DNA from 3 places in the Aliivibrio sp. 1S128 genome. Region 3 is predicted to be linked to each of the others. Evidence: riboswitches for the same ligand, from Rfam matches in the RefSeq annotation. Region 3 holds a riboswitch; each other region holds the start of a gene.
What was found. Region 3 has a riboswitch for thiamine pyrophosphate ahead of thiB (thiamine ABC transporter substrate binding subunit). Riboswitches for the same ligand answer to the same signal wherever they lie in the genome.

Region 1 (4,290 bases), on a different contig from region 3:
AACCAATCCAACATTAATGTCATCGCTTTGTCTTCCGCGCTTGCCATCATGGAGTAGCTTGAAATAAGCAGAGCCATCGCCCCTTTAATTACTCTATTTTTCATTATTCAATGAGTCCTTTTATTATGAATTTACTTATCGTGTTGCCACGGTATGAGTTTTTGAATCAATACATCCGCAAGAAAATACAAACTGACGGATAACGCCGCGAGAATAAATAACGCAGCAAACATTTCATCTATCATCATTCGAGCATTCGCTTGCAGCATCAAATAGCCGAGGCCTTCGCTTGACCCTACCCATTCACCAACGACCGCACCAATAGGCGCGACAACAACAGCAACACGAATACCAGATGCTAAGGCAGGTAAAGCCGCAGGTAAGCGAACGTATTTTAATAATTGCCATTTTGATGCACCCATCGTGTGGGCTAAATCAAGGTAACCACTAGGGGTATTTCGCAGCCCGTCATAACAACAGGTAGTCACAGGGAAAAAGATAATTAATGCCGCCATCACGACCTTTGATGCAATGCCATAGCCTAGCCACAACATCAAAATAGGTGCTATAGCAAAAACGGGGATTGCTTGACTCGCAATTAAAATTGGTAATAACCAACGGCGAAGTGGATCAAACAACAGCATTTGAAGCGCAAATAACAACCCCATAGAAAGGCCCAAGCCAAGACCAAGCAAGATCTCTTGAGCCGTTATCCATGAATGAGTAAGTAGCACATCGTATCGTTGTATTAATTTAGTAAAGACAGCCAATGGACTCGGTAAAATGAAGCTTGGTAAAGCAAAAACGATTACGATGAATTGCCACAACCCAAGAATAACCACCGCACTGATTAAGATTCTTATTAAGGATTTCACGCTTTGTAGCATTGGTTTTGGCGTTACTTTTCCTATCGTTGCTGATGTCGAATTTATAAGAAGTGATTTAGACATAATCGACCTCTAACGTATCAATTATCTGTTGTTGAAGTGCAGCTAACTCCGCATCAATCTTGCGAGGTACCGACGTACTTGGAACGGGTAAGGAGACCGCTGAAGCAGGTTGTCCTTGCATGATATAAACCGCATCACTCAGTCTTAACGCTTCTTGTGGATCATGCGTTATCAATAAAACGGTTTTATCTGCTAGCACTTGAGCAGCAAGATCTTGCAGGCGATAACGAGTGACGGCATCTAACGCAGAAAAAGGTTCATCCATTAATACCATTGGCTTGTCTTGCATTAATGTTCGAGCTAACGCGACACGCTGGCGCATCCCACCCGATAATTGCGACGGCATCGTAAACTCATGCCCTTTTAGTCCAACTAACTCTAAAAGTTCATGCGCTCTGTGTTTATCCGAATTCGGTTTCGTTGAATTAAAGCGGGAGTTCGTTGCAAACTTATCGGCAAAGCAGACATTATCTATTACGTTTAACCACGGCATCAATAAATCTTGTTGCGCCATGTACGCGATATTGCCTTCTAATGCGTTTACGCCATCAATCGAAACATCCCCTGACCACACGACTTTATCGGTCAATAATCCGGCGAGATAACGCAATATCGATGTTTTACCACAACCACTCTTTCCTAATATGGCTGTCCATTTTCCTTTAGGGATCGTCATATTTAGATTGAAAATAATAGGGTGTTCGCTGTCTTTATATTGTAACGCCCCATTAGAAATGACGGCACCAATGCGATTATTCACCCCCATTACTCTGGAGTATGTAAAGCAAAAAAGTGATTCACAGGCCCATGTCCCTGACCAATATTCAGTTCATCCGCATGAATAATCGCTTGAGTAATATAATGCTTACCTAGTGTTACTGCCGCCTGTAACTCATGACCTTGCGCTAAATACGAAGCAATCGCTGACGATAATGTACAGCCCGTGCCGTGTGTATTGCGAGTTTCAATTCGAGGTGTCGATAAACGTTCTATGGAATCAGATAAAATCAGCAAATCGGTACTGTTTTCATCCTTTTCTAAATGCCCACCTTTTAGCAATACTGACTTAGCACCTAATTGACGAAGTTCATCGATCATTGCTGTCATTTCTACTTCACTTTCGGGTACTTTCGCATTAATCAATGCTGCGGCTTCTGGTAGGTTTGGCGTGATAACATCGGCAAGGGGAAGCAGTTCAGATTTAAGGCTTTCAATAGCAGACGATTTTAGAAGAAGATCACCGCTGGTCGCGACCATAACAGGGTCAACCACAAGATAGCGAGGAGAGTATTGTTTTATTTTTTTCGCAACCGAGCGGATGATATCAGAATCACTTAACATGCCGACTTTAACGGCGATAACATTTAAATCAGAAAAAACAGCATCCAGTTGCTGCTCAACAAATTCACTGCTGATTGGATAAATGCCCGTCACGCCCTGCGTATTTTGAGCCGTTAATGCGGTAATCACCGAGCACGCATAACTGCCGGTTGCAGAAATTGCTTTGATGTCAGCTTGGATCCCTGCACCACCACCACTGTCAGAGCCAGCAATAGTTAATACAATCGGTGTGGTAGAAGATAATGTAGATAAAAGCGCAGTGTTGTTTAATGAAGGCATACTTATTTTCCCTAACTAACGGTCAGGAAAAACAGTCGAGTGAGAACAAGTACGTATAGACGTAGATCTCACCAAAAGAAACGGATCTAATTGAAAGATCGTGTCAAAAGGACCATTAGTTCCCTACGTCAGTACTAACTGAATCAGGTTCAACGGGTTCGCTATTGCGATCTCAGCCTATTGGCTCCCCGACTAATGCCGTCATACTATCACTAATCGATTTGTAAATAGTATGCTTTTTTATGAGAATGATAACTGTATTAGTTAATTCTTATCTTGAGAACTCAATTTGGATGCTAATTGAGCAACTATCGTTTTACGCATATCAGAAAGCTTTGGAGCTTCACCTACTTGCCATGGCAATGGACGCATTAGATTCATGGTTCTTAATCCAAAACGTGCCGTTAATAAACCAATCCCTAACCCCTGTGCTGCTCTGGTTGATAATTTACCGGCAAGGCCAGTAGATAGCATATCAACACCAACATCCGTCACCATTTCAGTTGCTCCTGCAAACGCCATGTTTTGCAAAACCATTTTGAACAAACGTAAGCGGCCCCAATAGCCAAGCTCTACCCCATAAACTTGAGAAACTTGTTCGATTAATCGAATATTACGCCACGCTACTAATAACATATCCACCACAGCTAATGGACTTAATGCCACCATCAATGCTGATTCACCTGCGTGTTTACTAATTAATGCTTTTGCTCGTTTATCTTGCTCTGACACCACCATGCTGTCATACATTTCAAATACTTCAGCGTTATTATGATGCGATTCAATGCTGTTCTCCCAGCGCGTATATTCTGCCGTATTCGCCGTCGCTCCTTTCTTAGCTAATGCTTCACAGAACGGTTTTGCCTGACCAATACCATTGCCTTCAACCAATTCAGTTACTTGATGTTGAATTTCAGCTCGGTTTTTAAGTTTACGCAATGTCCATAATTCACGACCAATAGCAGTAACCCCCATGATTGCTGCAAGGCTAATTAACCCAGCCCAGCCTAATGACAGAAAATCAGCCGATTGAATTGCGGTAATAACATGATCAACACTTTGCCATACTGTTAATCCAAGGAAACCACCAATCAGTGTTTTAATACTCCAATGGGTTTTCTTTTTCACTAATGGCGTTTCAATATCAAGATCATCCAATTCACTTTCGTCTTCAATCGCTTGAGGAATAAAAGTTTGTGTTTCTTCGAACAGTTTTTGAGTATTCAGCGATTCTGTAGTCTGCTCATTTTCTGTAAATTGAGGCTCAGATTGAAATACGCGCTGTTTTTTTAATTCACTCATACTAATTTGTCTCCTAATAAAAACTGCATCGCCTTATCCATACGGATATGTTGTAGCGGTTTGTCAGTCTCACTTTCTAACGGCTGAAAACTCATGAAATTAAAAGGTTTTGTTTCCCAATACGCTTTACTTGGAATACGTTTAGGCACCTCACCCGGAAACATCATCATCGGTGTTTGATTGGCGGTGACCCCTGATATTGCGGAAAATAATTCACCGTCGTCCTCAATCATTCCCGCGGTGGTTGCTTGAATTGAGGCAATGCTCATGCACTCCATTTTAATGCCTTCGTAAGCGGTTTCTTGCCATGTTTGGTGGATCATTTGTTGCAACAGCGACACCATATTGGGGTGTTGTTCAGGCGTAACGTGATCGGCTTTGGTGGCAGCAAACAACACTTTATCTATCTTTGGGGAAA
Region 2 (4,290 bases), on a different contig from region 3:
ACGTGAAACACTGATAGTAATTTTATGGGTAAAAAGAGAATTAACTTTCCAGTGTTTCCGCACCAAAAGCTGGATGATAAAGCTCAGAACCGGACGCCTTAAACTCTGCTGATTTTTGACGCATCCCTTCAAGTGGATCGTCAATCATCTTAATGTTTATCGCTTGGTCTAATGCAACTTGATCAATATCTTTGGCATACTCACGAACCTCTTGTGAAATTTTCATTGAGCAGAATTTAGGTCCGCACATTGAACAAAAGTGAGCTACCTTGCCCGACTCTTGAGGCAGCGTTTCATCATGAAATTCACGAGCCGTAATCGGATCAAGTGACAGATTAAACTGGTCTTCCCAACGAAATTCAAAACGGGCTTTTGATAAGGCGTTATCTCGAATTTGAGCACCCGGGTGACCTTTGGCTAAATCACCTGCATGAGCGGCTAATTTATAGGTGATCAAACCAATCTTAACGTCTTCTTTATTCGGTAGGCCTAAGTGCTCTTTTGGTGTGACATAACAAAGCATTGCACAGCCGTACCATCCAATCATGGCCGCACCAATTCCCGACGTTATATGATCATAGCCAGGAGCAATATCAGTCGTTAACGGGCCTAATGTATAGAACGGTGCTTCATGACAATGCTTGAGTTGCTCGTCCATGTTCTCTTTGATCATGTGCATTGGCACATGACCCGGCCCCTCAATAATCACTTGAACATCGTATCCCCAAGCAACCTTAGTTAACTCACCGAGCGTTCTCAATTCAGCAAACTGTGCTTCATCATTGGCATCCGCAATTGAACCCGGACGTAAGCCATCCCCTAAAGAAAGAGAAACATCGTACTTTGCACAAATCTCACAAATCTCACGAAAATGCGTATATAAGAAACTTTCTTGATGATGCGCTAAACACCATTTTGCAATGATAGAACCGCCGCGAGAGACAATTCCGGTGACTCTTTTCGCCGTCATTGGTACATAACGAAGTAATAATCCAGCATGAATCGTAAAGTAATCTACACCCTGCTCCGCTTGCTCAATTAAGGTATCTCGCATCACTTCCCAGTTTAGGTTCTCAGCCACGCCATTTACTTTTTCAAGTGCTTGGTACATAGGAACAGTGCCAATGGGTACTGGGCTATTGCGTAAAATCCATTCACGAGTTTCATGGATATTTCGACCAGTAGATAAGTCCATTACGGTATCGCCGCCCCAACGCGTAGACCAAACCAACTTCTCGACTTCTTCTTCAATCGACGAACTGACCGATGAATTACCAATGTTGGCATTAACTTTAATTAAAAAATTACGACCAATGATCATTGGTTCTGCTTCTGGATGATTGATATTGGCAGGAATAATCGCTCGCCCTTCGGCGACTTCGTTACGTACAAATTCAGGGGTAATTTCTTTTGGAAGGTTGGCACCAAAACTGTGGCCAGCATGCTGATGATTTAGTTGTTCATCTGCAAATTTTTGACGTCCCATGTTTTCACGGATCGCGATGTATTCCATTTCTGGGGTAATAATACCTTGGCGAGCATAATAAAGTTGGGTAACACATTGTCCTTTTTTCGCTCGACGAATGGTTGGTAGATTGCCATAACGAAGCTCATCTAATGTGTCATCAGCCAATCGTTCTTGGGAGTAAACCGAACTAACCCCACCTAGCATTTCTGTATCAGCTCGTTCCTCTACCCAACGCTCACGCAATTTTGGCAAGCCTTGATAAACATCAATGTCGTAATTTGGATCGGTATAGACCCCAGACGTGTCATACACCTGGATAGGTTCATTTGGTTCAAGAATTGGATTTTCTTTACTGCCACCGACTAAGCTATCAGCCAGAGAAATTTCACGCATAGGCACGCGAATATCAGAGCGTGAACCTTGAATATAGACTTTGCTTGAGTTGGGGTATGGTTGAACCGATAACGATTCGATATTAGTTTTAGCATCTAAACGTGCTTGTTTACGACTTGACGACATAGCAAAATTCCTTGGTAAAAATAGAATAATTGCTTGTCGGATTTGAGTTGTAGCAAGAGGTTCTCAGTATGAAATAAAATGTATCTGTAAGCTTTTATCACTCACGCCGATGTTACTTTCAATAATAATAAAATTATAATGATTCTATTACCTATCAAATAATTCAGCTATTTTTCATAACTAAGATGTAGATTATCTCTTGTTCCCTTCGCAGGTATTAGCCTGATCAGGTTCTACGGATCCCGCAATGCGGTCTCAGCTCGTACTTTAAAAAAGTACTAAGCACTCCGACAAGTTTCTTTCAGAATTTCTTGGTGAAAAACTGAACGTTATCGGAGTATAAAGAAAGTAAATTGAAATTGAAACGAAGAAAGGCATTGTTTCACGCTGGTTGGTGGAGTTTGCGAGTTAAAGCATGTCCAACTCTAACTCACAGACAACGGTAAATTAGATTCCAATCTACCGTAATAGCAATGTTCCACGTGAAACTACTTATCACCTTTCATCAATTTTTTAGCCATGTGCTTTAACGTCGATGAATTATATTCTCGATATGACCCAATTTTATTAGAGCCATCATGATCACGACCATGCTCTAATGTTTTAGATACCGCTACACGTTGAGATGAATAAATCCCAGTATGACCACTGAAGTAATAAGCGGTATAACACGCTAACGCAAAGTAAGGTAAGTAATCCGCGCCAAACAACTCAACCCCCATGATTGTACACGCTAGCGGAGTGTTGGTTGCTGCTGCAAATACGGCTAAAAATCCTAAAGCTGCAAACAGATCAACTGGCGCTCCCATCACCCAAGCTAAGAAGTTACCGAAGGTTGCACCAACAAAAAACAGTGGTGTTACTTCTCCCCCTTTATAACCAGCAGCTAACGTTATCGCGGTAAGCAATAACTTCAAAATCCAGCTATACCATTCTGCTCCGCCAGCACTAAATGCGGAGGTAATACTCACACCGCCATCCCGACTTGGGTATACCCCTATACCAATATAATCGTAGTTACCAATAAGTTGAGTGATACCAATCACCATTAAACCGCCAACAACCACGATGAGATATGGATTTTTTAACGTGGCATTAAATAGGTCTTTAAAACCATGGGTTAATTCGCCAAACAAATAACCCACAAAACCAAACGCAATCGCAGCAACAATTACCTTAGCCATCAATACCAGATCAATATCAACCACATGACCAAACAAGGTACTGACTTGATCAAAACTAATTAAGTAATGAGTATGATGAGCACCCCATGCAGAGGCGACGACATTCGCTAAAATTGCCGCTAACAAAGCAGGAATGATTGCATTGAATTTAATTCGACCAATAAATAACACTTCAAGCGCAAAGATAGCGCCAGTAAATGGGGTACCAAAGATAGAAGCAAAACCCGCAGCAACACCAGCAGTCAGCATCATTCGTCGGTCATCTTCAGATAACTTAAATACTCTTGATAACCAATCCGTTGTTGCACCACCAATCTGAACAGCGGTCCCTTCTCGACCAGCAGAACCACCAAATAGATGAGTAATAACGGTTGTGATCAGAACTAAAGGCCCCATTCGAACTGGAACCCCCTCACCAGCCTGATTTATCTCATCCATAATCAAATTATTACCACCGGCTGAGTTCTTACCCCAGTTACGGTAGCTATAAACAATCACTAACCCTGCAAGAGGCAAAAGGTAAATTAACCAAGGGTTATTGATTCGAGTCTGAGTTGCCTCGCTGAGCAACCATAAAAAGAAGGCATTAAATGAACCAACGAGCAAAGCAACCGGAAGTATAAGTAAAGACCAACGGAATACTTGGAAAATATTTTGAAAATTTCGATTAAGAGGATGTGCCATGAATTTCTATCTTTTAATATATGGTTAATCAAAAGGATAGACTATCTTAGAAGAGAAGAGAAATAACAAACAGCTCTACTATAGACGGATCTATCCAAAAACTATCAGAGTTATCTGATAAGGATACGCTACAGTAGGAATCATTATCTCTAAATTAGAGCGGTTAAAGGTGGAAATCCATCACCTGATGAACGGTACGCATACCAATCAACAGAAGAAATGCTACTCCTATCATTAATAAATGGCAAATAAAAAGGCGCTTAATTATTTAAGCGCCTTTTTAGTAACTCTTGTAAATAACTTACCAAGTAAGTACAGGAGTGTAACCACTCACCGCATTAACCATTTTAGTATTTACACTTTCGAATCCTTTCCAAAGTTTTTTAGTTACGTTTGATTTTTTCTTTCTTGATTGCTGTTTGCCATACATTTCTT
Region 3 (4,290 bases):
AGAACTTTTTAAGAGTATTGAAGTAACTCTGTATCGAGGTTACTCACTTAATTTAATATAAGACGGTTTTTTATTATGCATATTCATATTCTTGGTATTTGTGGCACCTTCATGGGAGGCGCTGCAACATTGGCTCGTCAACTTGGGCATAAAGTTACGGGATGCGATGCTAACGTATATCCCCCGATGAGTACGTTATTAGAATCTCAAGGCATTGAGATTATTGAAGGCTTTAATCCAAGTCAGCTAGATCCTGCTCCAGACCTTGTTGTGATTGGTAATGCGATGAGTCGTGGTAACCCTTGTGTCGAGTATGTATTAGATAAAAATCTTAAATACACCTCAGGGCCACAATGGTTACAAGAGTTTCTATTGCAAGATCGCTGGGTTATGGCTGTTGCAGGAACGCATGGTAAAACAACGACAGCAAGTATGCTTGCATGGGTTCTTGAAGAGTGTGGTTACAAACCTGGTTTCTTAGTTGGTGGCGTACTTGGTAATTTTGGAGAATCCGCTCGATTAGGCGAAAGTATGTTTTTTGTCGTTGAAGCGGATGAATATGACAGTGCTTTTTTTGATAAACGTTCAAAGTTTGTTCATTACCGTCCACGAACTTTAGTGCTGAATAACCTAGAGTTTGATCATGCCGATATTTTTGATGATCTTGCTGCTATTCAGCGTCAATTCCACCATTTAATTAGAACGGTTCCAAGTACCGGACGTATTTTTGCACCAACACAAGATAAGCCACTAGAGCAAGTACTCGCTCAAGGTTGTTGGAGTGAGCTTGAATTTACTGGTGAAGGTGGTCAATGGAAAGCTAATAAGCTTAAGAAAGACGGCAGTTCATTTGAACTTTACTTTGAAGATGAGAAAGTTGGTCAGGTTGATTGGGATTTAGTCGGCGATCATAATGTCAGTAATGCATTGATGGTGGTAGCTTCTGCTCGTCATGTGGGTGTTACTCCCGATTTAGCTTGTGAAGCGTTAGGTAAATTTATTAATACTAAGCGTCGTCTTGAGTTGAAAGGTGAAGTGAATGGTGTGAGCGTTTATGATGATTTCGCACATCATCCGACAGCGATTGATCTAACGCTAGGTGGCTTACGTAATAAAGTGGGCGATAAGAAAATTATTGCGGTACTAGAGCCTCGATCAAGCACCATGAAATTAGGCGTTCACAAAGATACGTTGGCGGCTTCTCTGCATGCAGCCGATTCGGTTTATCTTTTCCAGCCAGATAATATCACTTGGTCGGTAGATGATGTTGCACAACAATGCACTCAGCCCGCTTATACCCATAATGATATTGACTGCTTTGTTGATATGATTGTGGCAGAAGCACAACCAGGCGATCAGATATTAGTCATGAGCAATGGTGGTTTTGAAGGCATTCACGGTAAATTACTTGATAAGTTGAGCCAATAAATGAAATCCAAAAAGAAAGCGATCACATTAGCCATGACAGGAGCATCAGGCGCTCCTTATGGATTAAGGCTGTTAGAGTGCTTACTTGCTGCTGATTATCATGTTTATTTTTTAATATCGTCAGCTGCTCGAGTAGTGATGGCAACAGAGCATGATTTAAAGCTACCAAGTGGCCCTGATGCAATGAAAGTGGCTTTGGTTGAGCACTTAGCCTGTAAGGCTGAGAATTTAACAGTGTGCGGCAAAGAAGATTGGTTCTCTCCTGTCGCTTCAGGTTCAGCGGCACCAAAACAAATGATTGTGTGCCCGTGCTCTGCAGGTAGTGTTGCCTCTATTGCTCACGGTATTTCAGATAATCTTATTGAACGCGCTGCTGATGTCGTATTAAAGGAACGTGGACAATTAATTCTTGTTGTCCGAGAAACCCCATTTTCAACGTTGCATTTAGAGAATATGTTGAAGCTATCTCAAATGGGCACAACGATTATGCCAGCAGCGCCAGGCTTTTATCATCAACCTAAATCTATTGAAGACTTAATTGATTTTATGGTTGCCCGGATATTAGACCATTTAGGTGTAGAGCAAGGGCTTGTTCCTCGCTGGGGATATGATCAGCGTCAGAAGGTTTAATAAACCTCTGGCTCATTAAATCATTCACACATACAATATGGCCTCTCATCGGGGAGCGACTAGCTGAGATTAGTGAGTATTGGAGAATACTGGCTTAAACCCGTACTACCTGAATCAGATAATGCTGGCGTAGGGATTGAGATGACATCCTCCTTGAGAATATCAACTTAATTCTGTGCCGCTCAAAAGGATGTAAGCGCACATAATGAACACTCTTTCTATTTCCTCTCCATTTAAATTATTGCCGACAGCGTTAGCTATCGTCGCGGCATCTTCTTTTTCTGTTTCTGCTGCAGATACCCTAACTGTTTATACCTATGATTCTTTTGCCGCTGATTGGGGCCCAGGACCAACCATTGAAGCGGCTTTTGAAGCGCAATGTGGTTGTGATTTAAAATTGGTTGCACTTGATGATGGTGTTTCTATTTTGAATCGACTTCGTTTAGAAGGAAAAAATGCAAAAGCAGATGTCGTGTTAGGTTTAGATAATAACTTAATGGCAGAAGCGAAGGCGACAGGGTTATTAGCTCAGCACCAAGTTAATACCGATTCTGTCACTTTACCGGGTGGCTGGAACGATACTACCTTTGTTCCTTATGACTTTGGTTACTTTGCCTTTGTTTACAATAAAGAAAAAGTAAAAAATCCACCAAAAAGTTTAAAAGAGTTAGTTGAAACTCGTGATGATTTAAAAGTCATTTATCAAGACCCAAGAACGTCAACACCAGGTCAAGGTTTATTGCTGTGGATGAAATCAGTCTATGGTGATGATGCGCCGCAAGCATGGAAACAACTGGCTAAGAAAACGGTTACCGTAACTAAAGGTTGGTCTGAAGCTTACAATATGTTTTTAGAAGGCGAATCTGATTTAGTTTTATCTTATACCTCTTCTCCAGCGTATCATTTGGTTGCTGAAAAAGACGATAGATTTGCAGCGGCTAATTTTTCTGAAGGTCACTACACTCAAGTAGAAGTGGCGGCGAAAGTAAAAAGCTCTCAAAATAATAAACTAGCGGATGAGTTCCTTGAATTTGTTTTAAGTGATAAGTTTCAATCAGCGATGCCAACAGGTAACTGGATGTATCCTGTGACGGATGTCGCTTTACCTAAGGGGTTTGATAGCTTAACAGTACCAAGTAAAGCACTGTCATTTAATTCACAAGTGATTTCGCAACAACGTAAATCATGGATCCGTGAGTGGCAACACGCCCTGACATTCTAATATTGAAATAAGGGGCACTATTGTGCTCCTTTCTTTTGGCAACTATGAAAATTACCTCTTCTTATAACTCTGTCCCTGTTTTGGGATATTTCATTGCAATTGTTATCGTTGGCTTTGTTGGTGGAGCGATCAGTGCTTTGTTTTTTGAATCACCAAGCTTGGATTTAAGTCTAATTTGGTTTGATCCTTATTACCGCTATATTACGAAATTTAGTTTATACCAAGCATTTCTATCCACTTTACTTAGTATTAGCCTTGCGATTCCGACCGCATATGCATTATCACGTCGACAATTTTTAGGTCGAGGCTTGTTGCTAAAACTCTGTGCTACAACGCTTGTTTTACCAGTGTTGGTTGGTGTGTTTGGTTTATTGTCTATCTATGGGAATAGCGGTCTCCTTGCTGATCTATTGGCGTCTTTTGGTTATTCACTTCCTTTTTCTATTTATGGTTTAAATGGCATTTTACTGGCGCATGTTTTTTTTAATTTTCCCTTTGCGACACGACTTTTTTTACAAACCTTAGATTCAATTCCTACTGAGCAGCACCAATTATCGGCTCATTTAGGATTAGCTGGTTGGAATAAGTATAGATTGGTTGCTTGGCCTAGAGTTAAACAGCAACTTCCTCATGTTGCTGGTTTGGTTTTTATGTTGTGCTTTACCAGTTTTGCTACGGTCATGGCGTTAGGGGGGGGGCCTAAGTCAACGACAATTGAACTCGCGATTTATCAAGCAATTAAATTTGATTTTGATTTACAATCAGGTGCAATTTTAGCTTTGTGGCAGATGCTATTATGCGGCGTACTTTCTTTAATTATCCAACGTTTTTCAACATCGGTAGCTGTTGATTCGGCGTCTATACATCAAGCAGTGCTATATCAAGATTCAACCAAAGAGCGACTATGGGATAGAGTTTGGATTGTATTTCTTATTTTATTCTTATTACCGCCGCTATTTATGGTTGTGATTAGTGGTCTAAATTCAGCGTTGATAACAGTGCTAACATCG

Region 1: it holds a riboswitch for thiamine pyrophosphate, as region 3 does, so the genes downstream of both, thiD (bifunctional hydroxymethylpyrimidine kinase/phosphomethylpyrimidine kinase) here and thiB (thiamine ABC transporter substrate binding subunit) in region 3, are expected to answer to the same signal.
Region 2: it holds a riboswitch for thiamine pyrophosphate, as region 3 does, so the genes downstream of both, thiC (phosphomethylpyrimidine synthase ThiC) here and thiB (thiamine ABC transporter substrate binding subunit) in region 3, are expected to answer to the same signal.

Annotation. Positions count from the first base shown of each region.
Region 1 covers NZ_MAJV01000025.1:397,135-401,424, reverse strand. The annotation lists gene A6E03_RS06070 (ABC transporter substrate-binding protein) at 1-104, opposite strand, end outside; gene A6E03_RS06065 (ABC transporter permease) at 132-887, opposite strand; gene A6E03_RS06060 (ABC transporter ATP-binding protein) at 943-1,716, opposite strand; gene thiD (bifunctional hydroxymethylpyrimidine kinase/phosphomethylpyrimidine kinase) at 1,716-2,570, opposite strand; TPP riboswitch at 2,674-2,771, opposite strand; gene A6E03_RS06050 (YcjF family protein) at 2,835-3,872, opposite strand; gene A6E03_RS06045 (YcjX family protein) at 3,869-4,290, opposite strand, start outside.
Region 2 covers NZ_MAJV01000002.1:3,094-7,383, reverse strand. The annotation lists gene thiC (phosphomethylpyrimidine synthase ThiC) at 41-1,987, opposite strand; TPP riboswitch at 2,174-2,287, opposite strand; gene A6E03_RS00890 (voltage-gated chloride channel family protein) at 2,476-3,855, opposite strand; fluoride riboswitch at 3,983-4,049, opposite strand; gene A6E03_RS00885 (hypothetical protein) at 4,157-4,290, opposite strand, start outside.
Region 3 covers NZ_MAJV01000179.1:93,360-97,649, reverse strand. The annotation lists gene mpl (UDP-N-acetylmuramate:L-alanyl-gamma-D-glutamyl-meso-diaminopimelate ligase) at 76-1,428, shown strand; gene A6E03_RS19490 (flavin prenyltransferase UbiX) at 1,429-2,058, shown strand; TPP riboswitch at 2,098-2,211, shown strand; gene thiB (thiamine ABC transporter substrate binding subunit) at 2,264-3,280, shown strand; gene thiP (thiamine/thiamine pyrophosphate ABC transporter permease ThiP) at 3,325-4,290, shown strand, end outside.